Linked DNA regions of Ruminococcus sp. HUN007. The protein of the gene in region 2 binds, or shares a complex with, the protein of the main gene of each other region. Links are inferred from orthologs where the notes say so. Each region holds a gene or a part of one and is shown on either strand. Other genes may lie near its edges.

What was found.
Region 1: the proteins of dnaG (region 2) and dnaB are in contact, whole or in part, in a crystal structure (PDB 2R6A), measured with the Geobacillus stearothermophilus proteins. The link is inferred for Ruminococcus sp. HUN007 from one-to-one orthologs. Residues at the interface, in WP_049624496.1 of Geobacillus stearothermophilus: Lys456, Leu457, Leu458, Pro459, Ala460, Asn463, Ala464, Leu467, Leu535, Leu536, Ile537, Ala538, Gln544, Glu545, Asp548, Tyr549, His552; in WP_033016901.1 of Geobacillus stearothermophilus: Ser13, Glu15, Ala16, Gln18, Glu91, Leu92, Asp94, Ala95, Val96, Pro97, Thr98, Ala99, Ala100, Asn101, Tyr104, Tyr105, Ile108.

Annotation. Positions count from the first base shown.
Region 1 is NZ_JOOA01000002.1:2,685,567-2,692,798, forward strand. Bases 2,656-5,511 are described here. They hold dnaB (replicative DNA helicase), read right to left. Parts: upstream 4,829-5,511; coding sequence 3,482-4,828; downstream 2,656-3,481. Other genes in these bases: tilS (tRNA lysidine(34) synthetase TilS), read right to left, coding at 2,656-3,479; rplI (50S ribosomal protein L9), read right to left, coding at 4,830-5,276; CC97_RS15830 (DHH family phosphoesterase), read right to left, coding at 5,278-5,511. In the rest of the region: CC97_RS15805 (transposase), read right to left, coding at 1-1,537; CC97_RS15810 (hypothetical protein), read right to left, coding at 1,558-1,929; more of tilS, read right to left, coding at 2,151-2,655; more of CC97_RS15830, read right to left, coding at 5,512-7,232. UniProt on the Escherichia coli protein: The main replicative DNA helicase, it participates in initiation and elongation during chromosome replication. Travels ahead of the DNA replisome, separating dsDNA into templates for DNA synthesis.
Region 2 is NZ_JOOA01000002.1:2,908,855-2,916,110, reverse strand. The notes cover bases 4,377-7,256. They hold dnaG (DNA primase), read left to right. Parts: upstream 4,377-4,882; coding sequence 4,883-6,631; downstream 6,632-7,256. Other genes in these bases: rpoD (RNA polymerase sigma factor RpoD), read left to right, coding at 6,651-7,256; CC97_RS16745 (YigZ family protein), read left to right, coding at 4,377-4,858. Also shown: CC97_RS16765 (AAA family ATPase), read right to left, coding at 1-1,017; CC97_RS16760 (HAD family hydrolase), read right to left, coding at 1,204-1,827; CC97_RS16755 (phospho-sugar mutase), read left to right, coding at 2,103-3,818; rpmE (50S ribosomal protein L31), read left to right, coding at 3,958-4,158; more of CC97_RS16745, read left to right, coding at 4,238-4,376. UniProt on the Escherichia coli protein: RNA polymerase that catalyzes the synthesis of short RNA molecules used as primers for DNA polymerase during DNA replication.

The DNA.
Region 1 (7,232 bases), 220 kb from region 2 along the record:
GCAGACTGAAATCATATACCCAGGCGAAGTAATTGCTGCGATATTTTATGATTCTGCGTATCAGAGCGCGTTCCGGACCGCCTGAATATTTTGATGTATTCGCTTCTGCCAGCGTTTCTGCTCTTTGCAGAAGTTCTGTAAGCTTGCTTTCAAAATTTTCAAGATATCCATCATCAAATCGTGTTGTTCCTGCTTGTATCAGATTCTTTCGGTCTTTTATCGTTGCTGATATCAATGCTTTTATTTCAAGCAGTACTTCATGATTGGTTTCATCTGCAAGTTTCTGAAGATCGCGCTGCAAATGTGCATTACACTCAATATTTATGAACACAAAACGTTCATTGTAATTGATGCTGTTATGATCATGCATAACAGATGTTTCAGCAGAAAGATTTTCAAGTATTCCATCCAGAAGAATTCCGTTCATATCTTTGTTTTCATGGGCTGCAAAGAACGCGATTCTTTCGTCTCCGTAAAATCTCAGGCAGATTCTTTTGGTATCGGCGTAAACCACGGTATCATCCCAGTAAATGAGCAGTCTTTTAAGTAACTCCCTTCGCAAATCATTATGAAAAACTGCCAGTGCTTTGGCGGCTCTGGCCTGTACTTTAGCTACATACCCTTCACTCGGACTGATCTCTCCGTTTGTTATGCCCTGAAAGAATACAGGAACCTTATTTATTGACGAATTCATAATATTCAGCAAAACAAGTATCATTGCCTGTACGTTTGCTCCATATCTTACTTTCGTTCTTTTTTCAGGTGCCGTTCTGCTGATCACCAGGGTCCCGCAATTCTTACATTTGTAGACGTAATACTTATGCTTCACCCTCTTTACTTTAACTTCTACTTCTATTTCATAGCGATTTTCTGTTTTTCCGGTATATTCAAACTCATCTTTTTTGCATTTCGGACAACAGTCATCTTCAGTTAAACAATGTTCCGTTATATCAGTTATTGCTTCTTCTGCAGGTGGTTCAAGCTCTGATCTTTTATGCCCTGTTTGGCCTCCTTTGGAATTATCGGTTTCTTCTCTGCTGTTTGGTCTTGCTTTTGATTTCCCGATTGGTGTCTGCGATGTAGGCAGAGATGTATTGGTTCCATCTCTGTCCTGTACCGCTTTCATATGCCGGATCTCGGCTTTAAGTGTTTCTATTATGGTGTCTTTCTCGTCAAGTGCTTTTTGATATTCTTCGTCCTTCTTAGCAAGCTTTTTTTGATACTCACAGAACAAATCATAGTTTTCCTGTCTTAATTTACAGATTGTATCTATCTTTTCATCAAGCTCTTTGGTGTGATTTTCGCATTCAATTACAAGCTGTTCATACCAGATATCGCGTACTTTCTTCACTGCATTTTTTGATGACCGAACTTGTCTGCAAAGCTGTTTTATCCGCCTCTGATATCCAAGATATATGAGATGATGATTATGCTGCAGTTTTTTATATCTCTCACCATTTTCAAATTCTTTTACCAGACGTTTAAGTCTTTTATTTTCATATTGTAATGATGTATTGATAAAAAACTGCCTGTTCATAGCTTGCTTCCTGTTCTGTTTTATTTCTGTTCCAGCGCTCTTTCTGCTGATTCCTTTATGTTCAGTAAGTGATTTTTAAGAATAGCATTTTGTTTTTCAAGTTCGCTGATTCTTTTATCTTTCTGTATACTTTCTTCTTTTAGTTTTTTTATGATTTCCTTGTAATCCGGTTCTGCTGTTACCTTCGTTTCAACAGTATTGCTATTTGATTCTGATTTAGCCTTTCGTCCCGGCTTTCCTGTAGACGGTATCAGTTCTCCCGTTACCGGATCTTCCACTCCAAGATACTTGCGTATTGGTCTTGATTGTTTGGTTACAGGGTCGTAGTGTGATGTTGATTCATAAAGAACCACTCTTCCGGTTTTCTTATCTGTGTAGCGTACAATCGACATGATTTCAGCTTCCTTTCTACACTTGGTACTTATTATTATATCACATACCAACGAAAATGTCAATAGTTTTATTGGTATCTATTTAAACAAATACCACTATGCTTTTTTGTACTTTTTTTACGTAAAAAAAACAGTGCTGAAAACATCGCATTTTCAATGTTTTCAGCACCATTATCATTTTTCTATTTTACATTATTTGGCCGTGAATAGTAACGTTTTCTTCACAAACTACTCTTATCATCAATATTTTTTTTTGTACTATTAGTGATTCGTGCCCTGTCGGCTATGCCCGCTTTTTCGATGAACAGAATTCCGGAATCGTCGGCAGCAAAGCAGAGACTGTCGCGTTCTTCAGGTTCGGTAAGGCTGTTTAACAGTTTTTTTACTGAAGAAGTAAAGTTTCTGTTTTCAAGTTTTATCCGGTCACCCGGCATTCTGTTCCGCAGCACCAGGTCTCCCGTGATGCAGTCAGCGTCGATCATGGCAGTGCACGGCGGAAATCCGTCCTTTTCATACTGGTTTATATCTGCGTATGTGATATAAACTTTTTTGTTCAGAAAAGTATTTTCGCCCTGCGCAGCGCGAATGCATACATTTCCGGCAGATACCGGTTTCTTCGGGATGACTGTTATCCTCAGTACATCATCTGCCGCTTCGGCATAAATATCTCCCTTAAGATTGATCTTGCCGCCGGTAAGTGCGGCTTTTTCCATATCGGCTATCCTTCCGGCATTTACTTCGATATGGTTTTCTGTCAGAAGTCTCGCTATGCAGCGCCTGCGGACTGCAGGGTGAAGCTCTGAGATACCGCGCAGTGTATTACCGTTTTCTGAAAACCGGGAATAAGCTTTTTCCGCCTCTGATTCAATGAATGAACTGTCAGTCCGGAAATTATCCGAATCAGCCGAAATTGTTCTGAAAAGAGCAGGATTTATCTTTTCAAGCACAGGTATTACGTTGTGCCTGATGGTGTTCCTTGTATAGTCGTCAGACAGATTGGTGGAGTCTGTCACAAAGTCCTGTTTCCGTTCCTTTAAGAATGCTTCTATTTCGTTTCGGGTGACTCCAAGCAGAGGTCGGATTATATTATCCCTTACAGGAGGTATTCCTGCAATACCCTTTGTTCCGGTGCCACGGGTGAGATTGAATATCACCGTTTCAGCGTTGTCGTTGGCGTTGTGGGCAGTGGCAAGCTTTTTTCCGGCTGTCTGTTCGGCAAAGAAGCGGTAGCGTATCTCGCGTGCTGCAAGCTCAGTTGACATTTTCATCTTTGCGGCTTCCGCATTTACGTCAAATCTTCCGCAGATAAATGGAACCGAAAGCCTTTGGCAGAGATCACGGCAGAACTTCTCGTCCCGGTCGCTTTCCTCACCGCGGAGGCAGTGGTTTACGTGAATGGCGGAAAGGGTGATCCCAAGCTGGTCCTGCAGTTCGCTGAGTGCAAGCAGCAGGCAGACACTGTCAGCTCCTCCCGAGAGCGCAGCGACAATGTGATCATTTTTTTCCGTCATGCGGAATTTTTCAATATCAGAAAGTATACGACCGAGCATGATCAGCCTTCCTTGTTGGCAAAACGTGTGAACTGACCATCCCAGACCATTTCCACGGTGCCGACTTCGCCGTGACGGTTTTTCGCAACTATACATTCACTGACATTAGGCGATGTGCATGTTGTAGGATTATAGTATGCATCACGGTAGAGGAACATAACTATGTCGGCATCCTGCTCGATGGAACCCGATTCTCGTAAGTCCGAAAGCATAGGACGCTTGTCTGTACGTGATTCAGGACCTCGTGAGAGCTGTGAAAGAAGGATGATCGGCACGTCAAGTTCCTTGGCCATGATCTTGAGCTGTCTTGTGATCTCCGAGATGATAACTACTCGGTTGTCGGTCTTGAGTGTGGAGTTCATGAGCTGAAGGTAGTCGATAACCACAAGACCGAGATTTTTTATTCTCCTGAGTTTGGCCTTCATCTGCTGTACTGTTATGCCCGGCGTGTCGTCGATGAGCATCGGCATACGGCAGAGTGTGTCGGCACTGGAAGCAAGACGCATCCAGTCGTCCTTTTCCAGAAGTCCGCTTCGGAGCTTTTTACTGTCTACGAGAGCTTCTGTGGAAAGAAGTCGTGTCGCAAGCTGCTCCTTGGACATTTCGAGTGAGAAGACTGCCACCTGTTTTTCAGTTTTTCTTGCAACGTTCAGTGCGATGTTCATGGCAAAGGACGTTTTACCCATGGCAGGACGGGCAGCCAGGATTATAAGGTCCGAACGGTTAAGACCTGTTGTGTATGTATCAAGTTTGGTGAAACCTGTCCTTGCACCGAGATATTTTTCCTTGTCCGGACCGGTGATCTTGGCAAGCTGGTCGTAAGCCCCGTAGACAACGTCATTGAGCGGTGTGAGACCAGTGGTGTCACGTCCCTGACGTATGTCATAGATCTTCTGTTCTGCCGAGTCCAGCAGGGAAGAGGCACTGTAACCACCTGAGGCGATATCGCTCAGGATCTGCTGCGCTGTTGCTGCCAGTGTTCTTGCGTAATACTTTTCAGCAACAATATTGCAGTAGTCCTCGATGTTTGAAACGGAAGGCACTGACTGTACCATTGAGACAAGATAATGTTTGCCTTCCTGTTCCGTATCAAAGATCTTCATGGCCAGAGCTTCATTCAGAACAGTAACGATGTCCGAGGTGGAACCGTCTGAAAACATTCTCACCATTATCGAGAAAAGCTGTCGGTGCTGTTCGAGGAAGAAGCATTCCGGTTTGATCTTTTCGAGTACTACTGCCAGAACATTCGGATCATAAAGAATTGAGCCGAGTACAGACTGCTCGGCTTCAATACTGTGAGGCAATTCAAAACCAGCTACCGTTTGTGTCTGATCGTAGCTATTATCCATTTTACGCCTCTGTTACTTCAACTTTCATTTTTGCGGAAATTCCTGTGTAGAGCTTGATCTCGGCTTCGTATTCACCGAAGTTCTTGATCTCGGACTTGAGTGAGATCTTCTTTTTCTCCACTTTCTGTCCGTACTGGGCAGCGATCTCGTCCGCGATCTGTGCAGATGTTACTGCACCGAAGAGCTTTCCTGATGAACCCGCCTTGGCTTTGATAACGATCTTTTTGTCGTTGAGGATATCCGCGGTTTTCTTTGCTTCCGCAGTGTCAACGTCGATCTTGTGCTGTGCAGATGCCTGCTTTCCTTCAAGGTCGCTTAAGTTTTTAGGGGTTGCTTCAACTGCAAGTCCCTTTGTGATAAGGAAGTTTCTTGCGTATCCGTCTGATACGTTCTTTATTTCGCCCTTTTTGCCAGAGCCTTTAACGTCCTGTGTAAAAATTACTTTCATTTCAATTCTCCTTCTGAGGTAGTGTTTTAGTGTCTGTCATATTTTCCAGCAGATACTGTTCGATCGCATCAAGAAGCATTTCCTTGGCCTTCTCAGCGGTGATGTCCGGTATCTGTGCGGCCGCCATTGTCTGGTGTCCGCCGCCGTAGTGGAGCTTTTCCACTATCAGCTGGACGTTTACTTTTCCGTAGGAACGTCCTGATATATTCATTTTTCCGTCAGCGTCGAAAATTACGAATGAAGCACTTATGTCGCTTATGTTCATGAGCTCGTCGGCAGCCTGTGAGGCAATGACTCTCATGGATTTTTCAAGCTCAGGTGTCGTTTCAACAACAGATACCGCAAAGCCCTTGTAGAGTTCGGCGGAGGAAACGATCGCCGCTTTCATTCTGTAGAAATCTATGCTGTTTGTGAAAAATTCCTTTACTGAAACTGTGTCGGCTCCCATTTTCTTGAGGTAGGCAGCTGCTTCGAAGGTTCTTACCGTTGCCCTGATAACAAAGTTCTTCGTATCGAGCATGATTCCGGCAAGAAGAGCGTTGGCTGCTTCTTCAGGAAGCCTTGTGAAATTCTTGAAGTAAGGGATGATCTCCGTTACCATTTCCGATGCGGATGAGGCATTCGGGTCATGGAAGAACAGAAGAGAGTTGTCTATGTAGTTGACATCTTTTCTGTGATGATCGATTATTGCAGTGTTCTTTACTTTCTCGTAAAGTGCCTTGCTTTCAAGCAGAGCCTTCTTGTGCGTGTCAACGATGATGAGAAGACTGTCGCGGTCGGTCATTTCGAGAGATTCAGCCTCGGTAATGAACGAAATGTCCTTTATCTGTTCACGGGCACGCTGTATGAGTTCCGGTGCAAGGTGGGTGCTTTCGTTTATTACGATGTACGACTTTCTTCCGAGTATCGATATAGCGCATGAAAGACCGATCGAAGCACCGAGTGCATCAAGGTCGCCGTTCATGTGACCCATGATGAAAATTGTCGAAGCGTCATCGATGAGTTTCTGTATTGCAATCGATTTGAGACGTGTTTTGAGCTTTGACTGTTTTTCAACAGGCTTGGAAAGTCCTCCGAAGAATTCGTAGCCGTTTTCCGTTTTGACAGCAGCCTGGTCGCCGCCGCGGCCGAGAGCCATGTCGAGAGCTTCCCTGGCGAAGACCTCACTTTCAGCAAGTGAGTTTCCGCCTGCTCCGACACCGATCGAAACGGTGAGCATGATACCGGTTCCGGCACCTGCCTTGCGGATCACGTCAAGTATACTGAAACGTTCTTCAATTACCTTGCGAAGATGCTTGTCTTCAAAAATAATAAGGAATCGGTCCTTTGAACAGCGCTGTATCATGCTGTTCTGACCGGAAGTGAAGTTTTCGAGTGCCTGTTCAAGATTTGCAAGCACCTTGGAACGTTCGCTTTCCTTGGTGTTCTGGAATACTTCCTCGTAATTGTCTATAACGAAAAAAGCCACAGTAGGTTTCTTGTCGCTGTATTCCTGGCATATGCTGATATAGTCAGTGTCATCCTTGAAAAACAGGATCTCGAAATCCACCTTGTAGTCACGGCTTTCAACGCATTTTACGCTGTATTTTTTATCTGCGTATTCAACGGTGAACTCTTTTTTGTCCTGCAGACAGTCTGCGTCGATGAGGAGAGATTCACAGATGCTCATTCCGTATGCGTCGGTTCCGTTTGAAATTGTATCAAAAAAAGCGTTGTTGTACCAGAGAATTTTACCGGTCTTGTCCGTGATGGCGATAGGCTCAGGCGAATTGTAAAGGCAGTAGCACTTTACCTGGTCGAGACTTCGTTCAATACGGTTGAAGTACTTGTAGATATTCTGCTTCATTCGTATTGCCTGTGAGATCAGCAGGAAAATGAGAAGCAGCGTTACCAGCATGTACATGAAAGATTCCTCTTCGTTGTACGTGTAGATACGCAGCGATGAAATAAAGCAGA
Region 2 (7,256 bases):
CGCATCGCCTTCGCGCAGAAGGTCACTTACAAGTTTATTGGAACTGGTATTTGCCCAGTAAGGTGATAATATTTTCTTGCCAAGGAAATTAGTCACTGACCACGGATTATAAATGTCCTTAAGATCACCGATGGTAAATCCGTCGTACCAGTATTTCACTTCATCCTTATTGGTAAGGCCATATTCGTCCATCGCAGCAAATACTTCTTCTTCAGTAAACCCGAAGTATTCCTGATATTTTACTGCTGAAAGTGTACATATCTCTATATTATTGAAATCTGAAAACAGGGATTCCTTACTTACTCTTGTTATTCCTGTAAGCACACTGCGGTACATGTACGGATTGCTTTTGAATGTTGTATTGAAAAATGTCCGCATAAACGCAGCTGTTTCATCCCAGTATTTCTTCACATAGGATTCGACCATCGGCGTATCATATTCATCAAGAAGTATTATTACTTTCTTTCCGTAATGGATAGACAACAACTCAGAAAGAAACGCTATGCTCTGCTTCAGTATTGTTGTATTAACTTTTTTATCAGGGGTATCCGGTTCGGCAACCATCGTTTTGATCATCGTTCTGTTAAAAAGATTAAATTTTTCTTTTTTGGCATCTGAGATCTTATCACTGTAATTTATAAACTCTTCATAACGTGAATATACCGACTGCATTTCTGCATTCATCTGTTCAAGAAAATCCTTATAATCAATACCTTTTATCGCTGCCATTGTAACGAAGATAACCGGCTGACTTCCCTGCAATTCTCTCATTTCTGTATCTTTCCAGACATTCAATCCTTCAAAAAGATCTGCTCTTCCCGCATACTCCGGACTGAAGAAACATTCGAGCATACTCATGTTCAGTGTTTTGCCAAAACGGCGCGGACGAGTGATGAGAGTGACTTCATCATCTGCATTCCACCAGTCGCTTATAAACTCTGTTTTATCTACAAAAAAACTACCGCGTTCTCTGAGTTTGCTGAAACTCTGCACTCCGGTTCCTATTTTTCGTGGCATGTTATCTGCTCCTTTCCCGTTGTTTTCTTTCATTTATTAGTATACTGTATTTGTTCATTTTTAGCAATAGTAAAAACGGAAACGACACTCTTTACATGAACACCGTTTAGCTTTTGAAATATGAAGCGTGCGCTTTTGGCGCACTATCAATAATCCCGGCACGTCGTAAGAAGGGGCGGAACCATTTTACAGTATGTCAAGAAGATCGCTGAACTTTTCAATAGAATAATCGTACTTCTTTACATTTCCGAAGCCGTAGGATGCGTAGATGAACGGGATGCCGGCAACTGCGGCTGAATCGGCATCGCCCTGGGTGTCACCTACGTAAACCGCGCTTTTAAGGCCGTTTCTTTCAATCACGAGTTTGTTGTTCTCGCCCTTGGAAAGACCGGTGTTTTCGAAGCACTCGATGTCGGTGAAATACTTTCCTGTGCCGTGCGCCTCAAAGAAGCTTTCGATGTATCCGTTCTGGCAGTTGCTTACGACAAACAGTTTATACTTTCCCGAGAGCTTTGCAAGTGTTTTTTCAAGATCCGGATAGAGTATTCCACCGTGTTCAGCAAGATATTCATTTTCAAGATCACCGCACTTTTTAAGAAGTTCCGCCTGTTTCTTTTCGTCACAGTCAGGAAAAAGTCTGCGGCCTATCTCATCCATCGGAAGGCCCATTGTTGCATAGAGCTTTTCAGGTGTTATACGGTAAGTTATTTCCAGATAACTTTCCAGCACCTGGTTCCATGTTGCACATACACCTTCAGTAGAATTCCACATTGTCCCGTCAAGATCAAATATTATTCCGTCAAATTTCATACAATTTATTCCTTTCGTCATATATAAGCCTCTGCAGTCAGCACTGATAATTCTTTTATCAACGTTATTATACCATGTTTTCATCCTTTTTTTAACGCTTTTCAAAAATAAATATCTCAATTGTCTGTTGTGCACAAATTCGTCTTATTTACGACTGTAAATTTGCACATGACAATTTCGTGAAAATTATTAAAGTCCCTTTTAAATCAACAGGCAATATGGTATAATATTTATGTATGATTTAGAAATAATGACTTATCAGAGGAGTAATTGATATGGATGAGATGCAGTTATACACACTATGGACTCAGAAAGCAACTGAAGATAAGGACCTCATAGAAGAACTTGCTTCAATAAAGGATGACTCTGATGCCATAAAAGACAGATTCTACAGAAACCTCGAATTCGGAACGGGCGGACTCAGAGGTACTATCGGTGCAGGTACATACCGTATGAACATCTACACCGTACGCCGTGCAACACAGGGACTTGCTGACTATGTAAACGGCTCATACAAAAACGGAAGCGTTGCTATCTCCTATGACAGCAGAATCAAGTCTGACGTTTTTGCAAAGGCTGCTGCAGGCGTTCTTGCTGCCAACGGTATCAAGGCATATATCTATAAGGAACTTATGCCGACACCTTGCCTTTCATTTGCAGTACGTGCTCTCGGATGCAGTGCTGGTATCATGGTAACTGCCAGCCACAACCCTGCAAAGTACAACGGATACAAGGCTTACGGCGCAGACGGATGCCAGATCACACTTGACGTGGCAAACATCGTTATTAACAAGATCAACAGCGTTGACATGTTTGAAGGTCCGAAATACATCTCATTCGAAGAAGGACTTGCAAACGGCATGATAAGCTACATCGGCGACGAAGTTATCGAAGATTACTACAAAAACGTTCTCGCTCAGGGAATCCACACTGACCTCGTAAAGGACAGCGGACTCAAGGTAGTTTACACACCGCTCAACGGTACAGGCAACAAGCCGGTAAGAACTATTCTCGACAGAATAGGCGTAAAGGACGTTACAGTTGTTCCTGAACAGGAAAATCCTGACGGAAACTTCACAACATGCCCTTACCCGAACCCTGAGATCAGAGAAGCTCTTGAACTCGGTCTTAAGCTTTCAAAGGAAGTAAAGCCTGACCTTCTTCTCGCAACAGACCCTGATGCTGACCGTGTTGGTATCGCAGTATCATCAGGTGACGACGTAGTTCTCTTCTCAGGAAACGAAGTCGGCGCAATGCTTCTCGAATATATATGCGAAGAAAGAACAAAGCTCGGAACAATGCCGAAAAATCCGATAGCTGTAAAGACTATCGTTACAACAAAGATCGCTGCTGCGATTGCAAAGAACTACGGTGTTGAACTCATCGACGTTCTCACAGGCTTCAAGTTCATCGGCGAACAGATCGGTTTCCTTGAAGAAAAGGGTGAGGAAGACAGATACATCTTCGGTTTCGAGGAAAGCTACGGCTACCTTGCAGGTACATACGTAAGAGACAAGGATGCTGTCGTTGCTTCAATGCTCATCTGCGAAATGGCTGCTTACTACAGAACCAAAGGCATGACACTTATCGAAGCAAGAGACAGAATGTATCAGAAGTACGGTGTTTACAAGCACATGCTCGGAAGCTTCACATGTGAAGGTATCACAGGTATGGAAAGAATGAAGGAGATCATGACTTCACTCCGTACAAACCCTCCGAAGTCAGTCGGCGGACTTTCACTGGTTGAATTCTCTGACTACGCTGCAAGCGTTACAAAGAATATCAAAACAGGTGCAGAAACAGCTATCACACTTCCTAAGTCAGATGTTCTTGTTTTCGCTCTTGAAAACGAAGCAACAATAATTATCAGACCTTCAGGCACAGAGCCTAAGATCAAGGTTTACTATACAACAACAGGCAAGACACAGGAAGAAGCAACAGCTTTATATGAAAAGCTCGATGCTGAATTCAGAACTATCCTCGGATTCTGATAAAAAAAGTATTGACTTTTATTCCGCGATATGTTATAATAATTTTTACAAGTGAATTATCGATAGTACTACTGTCTAAAGTAACTGATGGGCTACTATGTTAATCATAATAGTTTATTGCAAAGAGGTGACACTACTAATGAAAAAGGATATCCATCCAAGCTTTGAAAAGGCTACGATCACATGCGCTTGTGGTAACGTACTCGAAACACGTTCTACAAAGGGCGATCTTAAGGTTGAAATCTGCTCAAAATGCCATCCTTTCTTTACAGGTAAGCAGAAGCTTGTTGATACAGGCGGACGTGTAGACAGATTCAAGAAGCGTTTCGGCAAGAACTAAGTTCCGGAGAAACAAGGGTGACTTTATATTTTATAGAGTCGCCCGTTTTTATTTACAAGGACAAAGACGGTGTAATCAAATGGGCTACAGAACAATCAAAAAACCAGACAGCATAACATTTACTGAACGTCGTTCTGAATTCATAGCGTATCTTTGCCCTGTTCATACAAACGACGAAGCAGTCGCTTTTATAAATGAAATAAAATCTCTTCACAGAAAAGCTACCCACAACGTGTACGCATACATTCTCCGCGACAACAACATAACTAGATATTCTGACGACGGAGAACCCCAGGGAACAGCCGGTGTACCTGTACTTGACATTCTTCAGAAGAATGAACTTACTGACGTATGCTGTGTTGTGACACGTTATTTCGGCGGTATTCTTCTGGGAGGCGGCGGTCTTGTACGCGCCTACTCCACATCAGCAAAACTTGCTGTCGAAAACGCTGAGATAATGGACATGTGCGAATGCTACAGGATCTCATTTTTAATGGACTACAACCTGTACAGCAAGGTAGCCTATATTCTGCCGCAGTATGAAGTAAAAGAACTGTCATCAAAGTTCGAGGACAGCATCTCTCTTGAGCTTCTCGTAAAGGAAGAGCATTTTGAACCTCTTAAAGCCAAACTTACCGATGTGTCAAACGGTAAGATCGAGATTGAAGAATCCGAAAAGCTTTTCGAGGATTTTTCATAACGCACGATCGTCCGGAGGGCTAAAATGGCATTATCTGAAGACTTTCTTTATCAGCTGAGACTCGGTAATCCGATAGAAGATGTATTCAGCTCCTATACCTCCCTTAAAAAGCACGGATCAACTTCCAAGTGTCTGTGCCCGTTCCATTCGGAAAAAACTCCTTCCTGCACTGTTTACAGTGACACGCAGAGTTTTTACTGTTTCGGATGCGGAGCCGGAGGAGACGTTATTTCATTTATAAAAAGAATTGAAAACCTGAGCTACATTGAAGCAGTACGTTTCCTTGCTGAACGCGCCGGTATAACCATGCCGGAAAACGACAGCAGAAACGATGAATATGCAAGAAAAAAAGCAAGGACCTACGAGATAAACCGCGAAGCTGCAAAGTTCTTCTTCCGGTATCTCCTTTCCGGCCCTGACAAACGCGGTCTTGAATATTTTAAGGACAGAAAGCTCACCCCTCAAACAATAAAAAAATACGGTCTGGGATATGCTCCTGATGAATGGCACGCACTCCGCGACCATTTAAGGTCGCTGGGCTACCGTGACGAGGAAATGATCACTGCAGATGTATGCAAGTACTCTGACAAAGGTGCCTACGACAACTTCAGAGGCAGAGTTATGTTTCCTATCATCGATCTGCGCGGCAACGTAATTGCCTTCGGAGGACGTATAATAGGTGATAAAAAAGGACCGAAGTATGTGAACACTGCAGACACACCGGTCTTCAAGAAAAGCAGAAATCTTTTCTCGCTCAATCATGCCAAGAATTCACCTGCCAAAAGACTTATTCTTGCAGAAGGCTATATGGATGTTATTTCCATTAACCAGGCAGGTTTTGAAAACGTAGTAGCCACACTCGGCACTGCCCTCACGCCTGAGCAGGCACGGCTTATGTCTCAGTACGCTTCCGAGATAATTATTTCCTATGACTCGGACGAAGCCGGACAGACCGCCACAAGAAGAGCGATAAATCTTCTTTCTGCCGCAGGGCTGACCACCAGAATTTTAAAAATACCTGATGCAAAGGATCCTGATGAATACATCAAGAAATTCGGCAGCACGCGTTTCAGACTCCTGCTTGACGGAGCTGATGACGCTGTAAACTTTGAACTTGAACGATGCAAAGCAGGACTTGACCTTAGCGCAGAAAATGATAAATACACTTATCTAAAAAAAGCAGTCAGCGTTCTGGCGTCGCTTGAAGATGCGCTTCAGCGTGACGTATACATTTCCCGTGTATCACGCGATGCCGGTATCAATATAAACGTTCTTAACGAACAGGTATCGCATGCCGTCAGCTCGCGGAAGAATATAAAGCAGAAGCTGGAATGGGAATCAACAAAACGCAGCCTGACAAAAAAGGATGATATAAATCCCGAAGCTTCACAATTCTCAAACCAGAGCAAAGCTGAAGAGTTCATTATACTCTACCTTATCAAAAACCCGGACAGGCTTGATGATATCGCTTCGAAGATAAAGCCCGAAGAATTCGTTACTGAATTCAACAGACGTGTTTATCTTGCAGTTGCTGACGCAGTCAGAAATTCTTCAGAGTTTTCACTTTCACTTTTATCCGAATCTTTCAGCGATGCTGAGATCGGTAAAATAAGCGGGATAACAGCCCGGAACCGGGAGATCACGATCAGTGAAAACACTCTTAACGACTGCATAAATGTTTTAAAAAAATTCGACAGAAACTCCGTGTTCGCAAAGGATTCGGTGATCTCAGACGACGATCTTCGTTCCCTTCAGAAACACAGAGAAATATAAAATACAGGAGGAACTTAATATGGCAAGTGAAAAAAAGACAATTGAAAGCTTACTTGAACAGGGTAAAGCTACCGGCAAACTCACGACCAAAGAAATTACTGATGTTCTTGAGGAGACCGACTTTGATGTCGATCAGATGGATTCTTTTTATGAAACATGTGCCAACCTCAACATTGAAATTGTAGAGGATTTTTCTCCTGACACAGATCTGAAAATAGGACTTGACTCAGGACTCAATGATGACCTCGAAATGGCTCTTTCAACTGAAGGCATTGCGATCGATGACCCTGTAAAGATCTACCTTAAGGAAATCGGCCGTGTACCTCTCCTTTCAGCAGAAGAAGAGATCGAACTTGCAGAAAGAATGGCAAAAGGTGATCCTTATGCAAGAAAGCGTCTTTCTGAAGCAAACCTCCGTCTTGTTGTAAGTATCGCAAAGCGTTACGGCGGACGCGGAATGCAGTTCCTTGATCTCATTCAGGAAGGTAACTTAGGCCTTATAAAGGCAGTTGAAAAGTTTGACCACACAAAGGGATTCAAATTCTCGACATATGCTACATGGTGGATCAGACAGGCTATCACAAGAGCGATTGCTGATCAGGCAAGAACTATCAGAATTCCTGTT